DNA from 3 places in the Pantoea phytobeneficialis genome. Region 2 is predicted to be linked to each of the others. Evidence: predicted binding sites of a transcription regulator. Region 2 holds the regulator's gene; each other region holds the start of a gene.
The links. The regulator PhoB, encoded in region 2, activates phosphate uptake and scavenging genes when phosphate is short. The targets are predictions, from matches to a motif close to CTGTCATAAAACTGNCNNAT.
Positions count from the first base shown of each region.

Region 1: a site for PhoB is predicted at 1,750-1,769, ahead of pitA (inorganic phosphate transporter PitA). Genes of this name have one in related genera too.
Region 3: a site for PhoB is predicted at 1,956-1,975, ahead of phoA (alkaline phosphatase). Genes of this name have one in related genera too.

Region 1 covers NZ_CP024636.1:4,085,629-4,089,872, forward strand. The annotation lists gene CTZ24_RS19040 (hypothetical protein) at 1-498, shown strand, start outside; gene CTZ24_RS19045 (BaiN/RdsA family NAD(P)/FAD-dependent oxidoreductase) at 499-1,689, opposite strand; gene pitA (inorganic phosphate transporter PitA) at 1,931-3,430, shown strand; gene uspB (universal stress protein UspB) at 3,476-3,811, opposite strand; gene uspA (universal stress protein UspA) at 4,222-4,244, shown strand, end outside.
Region 2 covers NZ_CP024636.1:1,031,250-1,035,493, forward strand. The annotation lists gene sbcD (exonuclease subunit SbcD) at 1-1,213, opposite strand, end outside; gene phoB (phosphate response regulator transcription factor PhoB) at 1,410-2,099, shown strand; gene phoR (phosphate regulon sensor histidine kinase PhoR) at 2,114-3,427, shown strand; gene CTZ24_RS04645 (PstS family phosphate ABC transporter substrate-binding protein) at 3,552-4,244, shown strand, end outside.
Region 3 covers NZ_CP024636.1:3,646,690-3,650,933, forward strand. The annotation lists gene putP (sodium/proline symporter PutP) at 1-72, shown strand, start outside; gene phoH (phosphate starvation-inducible protein PhoH) at 800-1,588, shown strand; tRNA gene CTZ24_RS16810 (tRNA-Ser) at 1,704-1,791, opposite strand; gene phoA (alkaline phosphatase) at 2,037-3,443, shown strand; gene CTZ24_RS16820 (NUDIX domain-containing protein) at 3,502-3,924, opposite strand; gene CTZ24_RS16825 (hypothetical protein) at 3,948-4,244, opposite strand, start outside.

The sequences.
Region 1 (4,244 bases), 1.3 Mb from region 2:
GGGGGAACCGCAATATTTCTCGGTGCCGGGCTATGGGCGGGATTAGGTTCCAGTGTGGGCAGCATCATTGGCAGGAATGCCGTACAGTTCGGCGTCACCGCCGCCTCCGCGTGGGGAACACGTTTTGTGACCCAGAAAGTCGTGGCGGTGAATCAGATGGCGTCACATATCAAAAATCTCGCCGATATGTTCAATACCACCCACAATGCATTTTCTGAATTCCGCAATGACGTCTATGTCAAACGCGTACAGTACAAACCTGATGAAGACAGCCCTCCCCTGACTTTTGAACAAAATGTCACCGGTAAAAATGCACTTCCGGGCGATCAGGCCGCGGCAATTCAGCAGATACTGACCCGATTTATCAGCTCAGCCTATCAGCGCGTTGATATTGTTGGCCGACCTGCCGAGTTTATGAAGGTCTATTTTGAAGGCGGGGCCCCGCTGGATATTTCACGTATTCAGTATGATTACCTGATCAATCTCAAGTTGCCGTAATCAGGATGACAACGCCTGCGCGCACGCCCAGGCGGAACTCCACGCCCACTGGAAGTTATAGCCACCCAGCCAGCCGGTCACATCCACCACTTCGCCGATAAAATATAATCCGGGCACATCGCGTGCTTCCAGGGTTTTTGACGATAACAGGGTGGTATCCACGCCGCCCAGCGTCACTTCAGCTGTGCGGTAGCCTTCGGTGCCGTTTGGCTGTACCCGCCACTGATGCAGGGTTTGCACCAGTTCGCCCTGCTGCTTGCTGTTGAGCTGCTTCAGGGTGACGTCAGGGATCTGGTTCAGCGCCTGCAACACTTCCACCAGGCGCTTCGGCAAAATTTTCGCCAGGCTGTTTTTCAGGCTGAGATTCGGATGGGCGTCACGCTGGATATTAATAAACCCATCCAGCGGCGTTGCCGGGGATAAATCCACCGTCACGAACTCGCCGGGCTGCCAGTAACTGGAGATTTGCAACACCGCCGGGCCAGATAAACCGCGATGGGTAAACAACAACGCCTCTTTAAATAAGGTGCCGTCCTGCGCAGTGATGGTGGTGGGTAACGCCACGCCGGATAAGGTGTTCAATTGTTCCAGCAGCGGTTTATGCAGAGTAAAAGGCACCAGCGCAGCGCGCGTCGGGAACACTTTCAAACCAAACTGCTCCGCCACTTTATAACCGAACGGTGAAGCTCCCAGCCCCGGCATCGATAAGCCACCGCTGGCGATCACCAACTTCTCCGCCTGCACCGTCATGCCGTTCAGTTGCAGGGTGTAGCCTGCGTCGTCACGCTGCACGCTCAGCACTTCGCTGCGCAACCGGAGCGTCACCTGTCCGGCTTCACACTCGGCCAGCAGCATATCCACGATTTGCTGCGCCGAATCATCGCAGAACAACTGGCCCAGCGTTTTCTCGTGATATGCGATGCCGTGACGATTGACCAGATCGATAAAGTCCCACTGGGTATAGCGCGCCAGCGCAGATTTACAGAAATGCGGGTTGTGCGACAGGTAAGCTGCGGGTTCGGTATACATATTGGTGAAATTGCAGCGTCCGCCGCCCGACATCAGAATTTTGCGGCCCGCTTTTTTGCCGTTATCAAGCAGCAGCACACGCAGGCCACGCTGTCCGGCCTGTGCAGCACAGAACATGCCCGCAGCACCCGCGCCAACAATGATAACGTCAAACTTTTCCACTGCTTTTTCTCACTTCACCCGAAAGGCGCTGATTGTAGTGATCTGTCCTCTTTGACGCCAGTGTCAAAAAAATGCCGTAAATATGTCATATTGTAAATGACTCATATTTCGGCATTTTTCCCTTGTTTAGGCGTGTGACTGGCAACATTAAGACAAAAAAAGACTATATTTCCCTTTCCCATACAGCACGTTGTCGCGGATAATGCGCCGCGTTCATGTCCTCCAAAATGGCGTAACGTTTATGCTACATCTGTTTGCTGGTCTTGACCTGAGTACCGGCCTGTTATTGGTTCTTGCCCTGCTGTTTGTATTGTTTTACGAAGCAATCAACGGTTTCCACGACACAGCCAACGCGGTCGCGACAGTTATCTACACCCGTGCGATGCGGGCGCAGCTGGCGGTTGTGATGGCAGGTGTTTTCAACTTTTTCGGTGTTTTGCTGGGCGGTTTGAGCGTGGCCTATGCCATTGTTCATATGCTCCCCACCGATCTGCTATTAAATGTTGGTTCAGCTCACGGCCTGGCTATGGTGTTCTCCATGCTGCTGGCTGCGATTATCTGGAACCTCGGCACCTGGTATCTTGGCCTGCCGGCGTCCAGCTCCCATACCCTGATTGGTGCCATTATTGGTATCGGTCTGACCAATGCTCTGATGACCGGAACGTCGGTGGTTGATGCGCTCAACCTGCCAAAAGTTCTGAATATCTTCCTTTCCCTGATCCTGTCGCCGATTGTCGGTCTGGTGATTGCCGGTAGCCTGATTTTCCTGCTGCGCCGCTACTGGAGCAGCACCAAGAAACGCTCGCGTATTCATATGACGCCAGCCGATCGCGAGAAAATCGACGGCAAGAAAAAGCCGCCATTCTGGACGCGTATCGCCCTGATTGTTTCCGCCATTGGCGTAAGCTATTCACACGGTGCGAACGATGGTCAGAAAGGCATTGGCCTGATCATGCTGGTGCTGATTGGTGTCGCACCTGCGGGTTTCGTGGTCAACATGAATGCCTCCGGTTATGACATCACCCGTACCCGTGATGCCGTCAACCATCTGGAGCAGTACTACCAGCAGCACAGCGAAACCCTGACGCACATCGTGCAGATGGTGCCGCCTGCGGTGCCTGCGCCAGAAGAGTCCATCAATGGCCCGCATGAATTCCACTGCGATAGCGCCCGTGCGCTGCCAGCGATTCAGCGAGCTCAGGGCTTACTGAACAATCTGCAAAGCTACAGTGACCTGACACCTGACCAGCGCAGCCAGATGCGTCGTCTGCTGCTGTGCATCTCCGATACCGCCGATAAAGCGGCGAAGCTGCCGGAAACCAGCGCTGACGACCAGCGTTTCCTGAACAAGCTGAAAAGCGATCTGTTGGGAACCGTTGAGTATGCGCCGGTGTGGATCATCATGGCCGTAGCCCTGGCGCTTGGCGTCGGCACCATGATTGGCTGGCGTCGTGTGGCGACCACTATCGGTGAGAAGATTGGTAAGAAAGGCATGACCTACGCGCAGGGTATGTCAGCGCAGGTGACGGCAGCGGTGTCGATTGGCATTGCCAGCTACACCGGGATGCCGGTTTCCACCACGCACATTCTGTCGTCGTCAGTCGCCGGGACCATGTTGGTTGATGGTGGCGGTCTGCAAAGCCGTACCATCAAGAATATCGCGATGGCGTGGGTGTTTACCCTGCCGGTGTGTATTCTGTTGTCCGGTTCCTTGTACTGGATTGCGCTGAAGCTGGTGTAATCACCGCTTCAGACACCGAAGGGCGACAGCAATGTCGCCCTTTTTTTATTGCCAGACCGCCATCGCGATCAGGCTGACAACCACCAGCCCACACAGCCCGCTGGTCAAAATAAATTGCCCGCGTACCCGTTCACAGCGACGAATAAACTCTTCGTCGTGATGGTCACGATAGCGCTTCTCCCAGATATAGCGCACCAGGCGCACCTGTTTGCTGGGCTGACCGTGCGACGTAAAGAAGCCAGCACCATCCACATATTGATATAACAGCGGATCGCAACCGCGTAGCACCGCCAATAACGAGCGCAGAGAAGAGAAGTAGCGCGCCATATTCACCAGACAAACTACACAAAGAGCCCAAAAAAGCGCGATAGTGCTAATCATGATCCCCTCCCGGCTGGAGACGTGGAGACGCAACGCTGTAAACGCTCCACGAGAAAGCCTTCCACTGAATGAATCGAATTGCGTTGTTTTTTTGCGAGTCCGGCGGTAAGTCATCAGGAGATGTATGACCGTCATTTTCAGTGTAGGAGATTTGGTAAAAATTTTTCCAGCGATGATTTTCGTTCACCGCGAGCGAAAAAAGCGATAACCCTTGATCTTCCTCACAGCGGCGCAGCGCCTTGCAGCATTTGTTAACAACTCTGGCTATACTGGGGGTATAACAACAAACCGCCTGCAAAGCATAAATCTCGATGGGTGGCGCTTATCGCCGTTATGCGCAAAGGATTTCGCCAGCCGTGACGTGGCAGGAATTCGGGTTGCCCCCAGAATCTTGTGAAAGGAGTTATATCATGGCTTATAAACACATCCTGAT
Region 2 (4,244 bases):
CAGAGGGGTTCTCCAGCGCGGCTAGGGTGGTGCGAAACAGTTGCGTAAGGTGTGCTGCCTGGTCGGCATCCAGATCCTCTTCCAGCGCCAGACGACGCGCAAACACCTCTTCAACCTGCAATTCGCTCAGGGTTTCGTTATCCAGTCGCGCCAGGCTGCGGCTGCGCTGTTCGCGACTGCGGCGTACCAGTAGCACCTCCACCGGTAAGTTTTCCGTCAGTTGTTCCACGCGGCGTTGCAGGTCGCTCAGGTGCTCCTGAGTGGTGATTTCAATATCCAGCCACACCGCCAGTTCGCCCTCTTTTTCTTTGAACAGCGCCAGTTGCCGTTCGATATCCGCCAGCGATCCTTTCAGCATCTGCATTGGCTGGAACAGCGGGATGGTCAGCGGCGTCACGGCATCAAGGCCGGTGCTGAAATCCAGCAGAAACACGCTCTTGTCGCGGCCCAACTCATCAAAGCTGAGTGGAATGGGCGAACCGCTGTAGCGAATATGATCGCTGTCAGCAATGCGTTGTGCTCGGTGAATATGGCCGAGTGCGATGTAATCCGCCGCAGGGAATGCCTGCGCCGGAAAGGCATCGAGGGTGCCGATGTAGATATCACGCACCGAGTCGCTTTTGGTTACGCCGACGGTGGTGAGATGGCCGGTGGCGATAATCGGCAGTTTGCCCCCGAGTGCTGCGCGCTGCGCCTCTGCGGCGGCAAAGCAGTGCTGATAATGTTGTTCGATGGCTTCCAGCAGCGACAGCTGTTTTTCCCGCCCGGACTGTCCGGCCTGGCTGCGCAAAATATCGCGCGGGCGCAGATAAGGGATGGCGCACAGCAGCGCGCCTGGCGTACCGTCGCGCTGCTTCAGGGTCAGCACCTGCTGCTCGCCCTGCGGCGTAGCGCTGGTGATCACCTGCGTGTTGAGGCAGGCAAGCAGTTCGCGTGATTCATTGAGCGTTGCCACCGAATCGTGGTTCCCTGCCAGAACGATCAACTGGCAGCGGCTGGCCTGCAACGCCACCACGAAGCGGTTAAACATTTCACGCGCATAGCTTGGCGGTGAGCCGGTATCAAACAGGTCACCGGCGATAATCAGCGCATCCACCTGATGCTGGTCAATCTGCTGGCGCAGCCAGTCGAGAAATGCCTGATGTTCAGCAGCGCGACTTTTGCTGTAAAAGAACTGGCCCAGATGCCAGTCTGCCGTATGGATGATGCGCATGGATGCTCCCTGCCAGAAAAAGCGATGGGGAATTATAACGACTTCACCACGAAAGCAAAAAAAACGCCTCACGGCTGTCACATTTCTGTTTTTCCACTAAATTTCCAGGGTTGGGTTTTTCATAAAAGTGTCATAAAACTGACGCATAATGACGCCGCAAATCCCAGTGACAGCCGTCATATCAGCAGGAGTAATAATGGCTAAGCGCATTTTGGTTGTGGAAGACGAAGCTCCCATCCGTGAAATGTTATGTTTCGTGCTGGAACAGAACGATTACCAGCCGATTGAGGCGGAAGATTATGACAGCGCAGTAGGGAAGCTCATCGAACCCTGGCCGGATTTGATTTTGCTGGACTGGATGTTACCCGGCGGTAGCGGTATCCAGTTTATCAAGCACCTGAAACGTGAAGCCATGACGCGCGATATTCCGGTGATGATGCTGACGGCGCGTGGCGAAGAAGAAGATCGTGTACGCGGTCTGGAAGTGGGCGCTGACGATTACATCACCAAACCGTTCTCCCCGAAAGAGTTGATGGCGCGTATCAAAGCGGTGATGCGGCGTATTTCGCCGATGGCGGTGGAAGAGGTGATTGAGATGCAGGGACTGAGCCTCGACCCGTCATCACATCGCGTGATGTCCGAAGCCACGCCGCTGGAGATGGGACCGACTGAGTACAAATTGCTGCACTTCTTTATGACGCACCCGGAACGCGTTTACAGCCGCGAACAACTGCTGAACCATGTCTGGGGTACCAATGTGTATGTCGAAGATCGTACTGTCGATGTGCATATCCGTCGTTTACGTAAAGCGCTGGAGGTCTCCGGCCACGATCGCATGGTACAAACCGTACGCGGAACAGGGTATCGTTTCTCTGCTCGCTACTAAACGGAGTCTTTACCGTGCTGGAACGACTCTCCTGGAAGAGATTATTGACCGAACTGGTGCTGGTCTGTCTGCCGGCACTGATTTTAGGTCTGGTATTTGGCTATCTCCCCTGGCTGCTGCTGATCGCGGTCTTGGGTTTGCTGTTGTGGCATTTCTGGAACCTGATGCGACTCTCCCATTGGTTATGGGTTGATCGATCCATGACGCCGCCCGGTGGACGCGCCAGCTGGGAACCGCTGTTTTACGGGCTGTATCAAATGCAGTTGCGTAACCGTCGTCGTCGTCGCGAGCTGGGCAACCTGATCAAACGCTTTCGCAGCGGTGCGGAATCGCTGCCGGATGCGGTGGTGCTAACCACCGAAGAGGGTATCATTTTCTGGTGTAACGGCCTGGCGCAACAGCATCTCGGCCTGCGTTGGCCGGAAGACAATGGTCAGAACATCCTCAACTTGCTGCGCTATCCTGAATTCTCCCGCTATATCCGCCAGCGTGACTTTAATAAGCCGCTGACGTTGGTGCTGAATAATCAACGTCATATGGAGTTTCGCGTGATGCCCTACAGCGAAGGGCAGTGGCTGATGGTGGCGCGTGATGTGACGCAAATGCATCAACTGGAGGGCGCGCGACGTAACTTCTTCGCCAACGTCAGCCATGAGTTGCGTACCCCGCTGACGGTGTTGCAAGGCTATCTGGAGATGATGAACGATTCGGTGATGAACGAACGTTCACGCAGCAAAGCGTTGCAAACCATGACGGAGCAAACACGACGTATGGATAGCCTGGTGAAGCAACTGCTGACGCTGTCGCGCATTGAAGCTGCTCCCGCCCTCGATATGAAAGAGACGGTAGATGTGCCGACCATGCTGTTGCTGCTCCAGCGCGAAGCGGAAACTTTGAGCCAGGGGCGTCATGAGATCCATTTTCACACCGATCCGCATCTCAAAGTGCTGGGTAATGATGAACAGTTGCGCAGCGCCATCTCCAACCTGGTGTATAACGCGGTCAACCATACGCCGGAAGGGACGCGCATTGATATCAGCTGGCTACGTAATAAACAAGGTGCCGAGTTTAAGGTGTGCGATAACGGGCCAGGGATCAGCCCGGAACATCTGCCACGTTTGACCGAACGTTTCTACCGGGTGGATAAAGCGCGTTCGCGCGCTACCGGTGGCAGCGGCCTTGGGCTGGCGATTGTTAAGCATGCCCTCGGTCACCACAACGCCCGGCTGGAAATCACCAGCGTGCCGCATCAGGAAACGTGTTTCAGCTTTATCCTGCCGTCACGGTTGATCGTCGCCAGCCAGATACGGGAGAATGTGGCGCAATAAGCGTTCTGATTTCCCCGTAGCGGCACGATTTATCGCGCGCCGTTCAATTGGAACACCAAAAAACTGCGCGATAAATCGCTCAAAAGACTGCGCGATAAATCGCGCCGCTACGTGGAATCCCTGCATGAAATCGTTGCTGCTGTTCATTTTGCTGTCGTTCTCTGTGCTGGCGCAGGGGCAACAAACCATGCTGGCGGGCAATCTGAGCAGTGTCGGTTCTGATACCCTCGGTTATCTGATGACGTTGTGGGGCGAGGATTTCAGCCGTCAGTCACCGGGGGTGAATGTGCAGGTACAGGCGGCGGGTTCATCAACGGCACCCACTGCGCTGGCGGCGGGTGCTGCCCAGCTTGGCGCGATGAGCCGCCCGATGCAGGTCGATGAGCGCCAACTGTTTATCGCGCGCTATGGCTATCCTCCGCTGGCGGTGCCGGTGGCAATGGATGCGCTGGTGGTGGTGGTCAATCAGGACAATCCGCTGAAGCAAATTGCGCCACAGCAGCTTGATGCGCTGTTTTCAGTAACGCGTCTGTGCGGTGCGCAGCAGGTGCCGCAGCGCTGGGGGGATGTCGGTCTGACCGATCCACATTGGGCCACGCGTAGTATCCAACGCTACGGACGTAACTCCGCGTCCGGCACCTGGGGCTTCTTCAAGCAGCAGGTGCTGTGCAAGGGCGACTTCCGTGCTGATGTGGCGGAGTTTCCCGGATCGGCGGCGGTGGTGCAGGCGGTGGCAGCGACGCCCAACAGCATTGGTTACGCCAGCTTTGGCTTTCATCTCAGTGGGGTGAAGACGCTGCCGGTGGTCACCAATAGC
Region 3 (4,244 bases), 1.7 Mb from region 2:
TTGGGCCGCGCACCCTCGCAGATGGCTCAACAACGCTTTGCCGCAGCGGAAGCGGAATATCTGACCAAATAAATCCTTCTCCCGAGATGTCACCCGCCTCATTAATGAGGCGGGTTTTTTATCGCACGTTTTGCACAAGAAACGTTTCAGTGAGAATAGAAGCTGGGTAAGGGCCATTTACCTCAGTAAGCTCATCCTTGTTCCTTCTTACACCCGATTGATTAATAAATGTACTTTCCACTGACCGGACTGCGAAAACGGAGCAGCGATCTTTCATGTTTTTTAGTTGGATTAACTGGTCAGAATGATTTCCGAATCCTCCTAAAAACTTCATGCGCAGTCGAATTAATCAATTACATGATAAATAAAACAAATTTAATTTAAGCTGTGAACTGCTTACGGGGCCTGGTCACTTTTTGTTGGTCACCAGGTAAAATTACTGTTGCAAATTACCGCAAATATGATGCATTTTAATCATAAGCGTTGTCAGATGTGTGGCTAAGGTCACTGGAGTTCGCGCATGATTCGGTCCTTCAAAGGACAGGTAAATACCCTTCAACATACGCAGTTCACTGCGGGGGATTTTTTCCCTCGAAAGTTTCCTCTTCACTTTTCAAGCTTCGTTCTTTTTCAATCTCATATTTCTTACCGGTGCGTAACAGCGTTTGCGCGTTGTTGCACACTATTCTCAATGGCTCGAAACGGCTCTAAAGGAAGCCACGTCAACCTCTAAAGCGTTCACGTCATCGCAACAGGATAATCCTGAAGCGATAAATGAAACCAACTGTAAGGTGCCACTATGGGAAGACAGAAAGCAGTGATCAAAGCGCGTCGTGAAGCCCGCAGAGTGCTTCGTAATGACTCTCGCAGTCATCGTCAGCGTGAAGAAGAATCGGTCACTTCGCTGGTGCAGATGGGTGGGTTGGATGCAATTGGCATGGCACGCGATGTGCGAGACAGTTCACCAATTGAAGCCAGAAATGATGCTCAGGCGCACTATCTTAAAGCCATAGAAACGAAACAGCTTATTTTCGCGACCGGAGAAGCGGGCTGCGGAAAAACCTGGATTAGCGCAGCCAAAGCGGCTGAGGCCCTGATACATAAGGATATCGACAGGATAATCGTTACACGCCCGGTCCTACAGGCGGATGAAGACCTCGGTTTCCTCCCCGGAGACATTTCCGAGAAATTCGCCCCGTATTTCCGACCGGTCTACGACGTTCTGGTTAAACGTCTCGGCTCTTCCTTTATGCAGTACTGCCTGCGCCCGGAAATCGGCAAGGTAGAGATCGCGCCCTTCGCTTATATGCGAGGACGTACTTTCGAAAATGCCGTGGTGATTCTCGACGAGGCACAAAACGTCACCGCTGCGCAGATGAAGATGTTCCTGACGCGTCTTGGTGAGAACGTGACCGTCATCGTCAACGGCGATATTACCCAGTGCGATTTACCGCGCGGAGTGACATCCGGACTCGCGGATGCCTTGGGACGATTCGAAGAAGATGAGATGATCGGCGTGGTTCGTTTTGGCAAAGACGACTGTGTCCGTTCGGCCTTGTGTCAGCGTACGCTACATGCTTACAGTTAACCATTGAGATTTGATACACAAAACCCGGCTGCGGCCGGGTTTTTTTGTGCGCAACGTATGGTGCACAGGCAAAAAAAAAAGTCTGAACGTTAGTTCAGACTCTTCTTCAGAATGATGGCGGTGAGGGGGGGATTCGAACCCCCGATACGTTGCCGTATACACACTTTCCAGGCGTGCTCCTTCAGCCACTCGGACACCTCACCACATTTTGTTTGCCAACCTCAGCGGGTCAACGGGGCGCTACTATAGGGAGTTAGCTGAAAAGGGTCAAGCTCTATTTTCTCCTTTTTTTCTATTCGCTTAAGCTCTGAGCGGATTGCATTAGCCTTGTTCGTTTTGCCGATCCTGTCATCAAAATATTGCGTGTCAGTCACAAAAGTGTCACGGCATTGTCGCAGACTTGTCAGCGGAAACATTTGGTTATATTTGTGAATAAGGATGCTTATAAATGAAAAAGATACCTTTGATTACGGTTCCGCTTATCACCTCATTGTTCGCGACGGCAGCACTTGCTGATGCAACCAGCTACTCGCGTGCCGCCACCGGTGACCTGACTCAGCATGGTGGTGCGCGTCGCCTGACCGGTGATCAAACGGAGGCGCTCAAAGCTTCTCTGAGTAACAGTACGGCAAAAAATGTCATTTTGTTGATCGGTGACGGTATGGGGGATTCAGAAATCACTGCTGCACGTAATCAGGCAATGGGCGCAGGTGGCTTTTTCCCCGGGATTGATGCCTTACCTTTAACCGGTCAGTACACCCATTACTCGCTGGATAAGAAAACCCACAAACCGAACTACGTCACGGATTCAGCAGCGTCTGCGACCGCGTGGGCCACGGGGACCAAATCCTATAATGGCGCAATTGGCGTCGATGTGAATGGGAAAGACCAAACCACGCTGCTGGAACTGGCGAAAGCTGCCGGTAAGGCCACCGGTAACGTTTCAACTGCGGAGCTACAGGATGCAACGCCTGCGGCGTTGATCGCTCATGTCACTTCACGTAAATGCTATGGCCCGGAAAAAACCAGCGAGCTATGCCCGAGCAACGCGCTGGAGCAGGGTGGCAAAGGTTCCATCACCGAGCAGATGCTGAAAACTCGTGCGGATGTCACGCTGGGTGGTGGCGCTAAATCCTTCAGCGAAGTGGCGAAAGCAGGGGAATATCAAGGCAAGACTTTGCGTGAGCAGGCTCAGGCACTGGGTTTTCAACTGGTGGACAACCTTGACGGTATGAATGCGGTCCAGCAGGCGGATCAGAACAAACCGCTGCTGGGGCTGTTCTCGGAAGGTAATATGCCGGTGCGCTGGCAGGGGCCGAAAGCCAGTTATCACGGCAATATTGATAAGCCGGTAGTCACCTGTGAAGTGAATAAGGATCGCCCGGTCAGTACGCCAACACTGGCGCAGATGACCAAAAAAGCGCTGGATCTGTTGAGCAAAAATGACAAGGGCTTCTTCTTGCAAGTTGAAGGTGCCTCCATTGATAAACAGGATCATGCCGCTAATCCTTGTGGGCAAATTGGTGAAACCGTTGACCTTGATGAAGCGGTACAACAGGCACTGACTTTTGCTCGCGAGCATGGCAATACCCTGGTCGTGGTGACGGCAGATCACGCGCACAGTAGCCAGATCGTAGAAAATGGTACCAAAGCACCAGGCTTGACTCAGGCACTGAACACCAAAGATGGCGCGGTGATGACCATCAGTTACGGTAACTCAGAAGAAGATTCACAGGAGCATACCGGTACTCAGTTGCGTATTGCTGCCTATGGCCCGCATGCGGCGAATGTGGTTGGACTGACTGACCAGACGGACCTGTTCTTCACCCTGAAAGATGCGATGGGAATTAAGTAAGCTAATCCAGCCTAAAAAAATCCACGCGCAAGCGTGGATTTTTACGTTGGGAAAACAATTAACGCTGATGTGACAAATAGCAACGGATAGAGTGCCGACACTTTTCTGTCAGGTTTTTCGGCAGTTCATCAGATGAGAAAAAAGTCAGTTCATCGCTTTCACTGGGATCATTGATCATCACACCCGACCATTCATCAACCTGATAGAGAGCCGTTACGGCGTTGTCTCCCTCGTTGTACTCCTGGTTAAGGGTATATTCCGGCTCACAAAAAAATCCTAACAGTTGCATCCGATGTACATCAAGATTGGTTTCCTCCTTCACTTCACGTTTCACCGTTTGTTCTGGTGATTCCCCAGGATCCAACCAGCCGCCTGGTAAGCCCCAACTTCCATCCTTGCGCAGTTGTAACAGGATACGCGTCCCTGCCAGCAGTAATAAGCGGTGTCCAACCTGGCCGCGCATCTCTTCAATGTGGTTCACTTCTGTTTCCGTTCTGGCAACGATTAATCAATTGAGACTTCAACAGTCAGGTTGGCGCGCTCTTTTTTCCATATCAGGTTGCGATATTGCGAGCCAGCGATCACGTTGATGGTGTTATCTCCCTCTTTTTCACCAATTACAATCTGCTTAAAGATCTGATTGAACTCATTGGCTGCAAAAGGGGGCCACTTATAGCGATCCAGGTGTCCATCCGGCAGCTCAACCGTATGTTCCTCCAGCAAATTACCCAGGCTACTTTTTACCTTTATGGTAACTTTGCTACCTGAAGGTAAATCGGCTGCCAGCTTATCGCCAAAAAG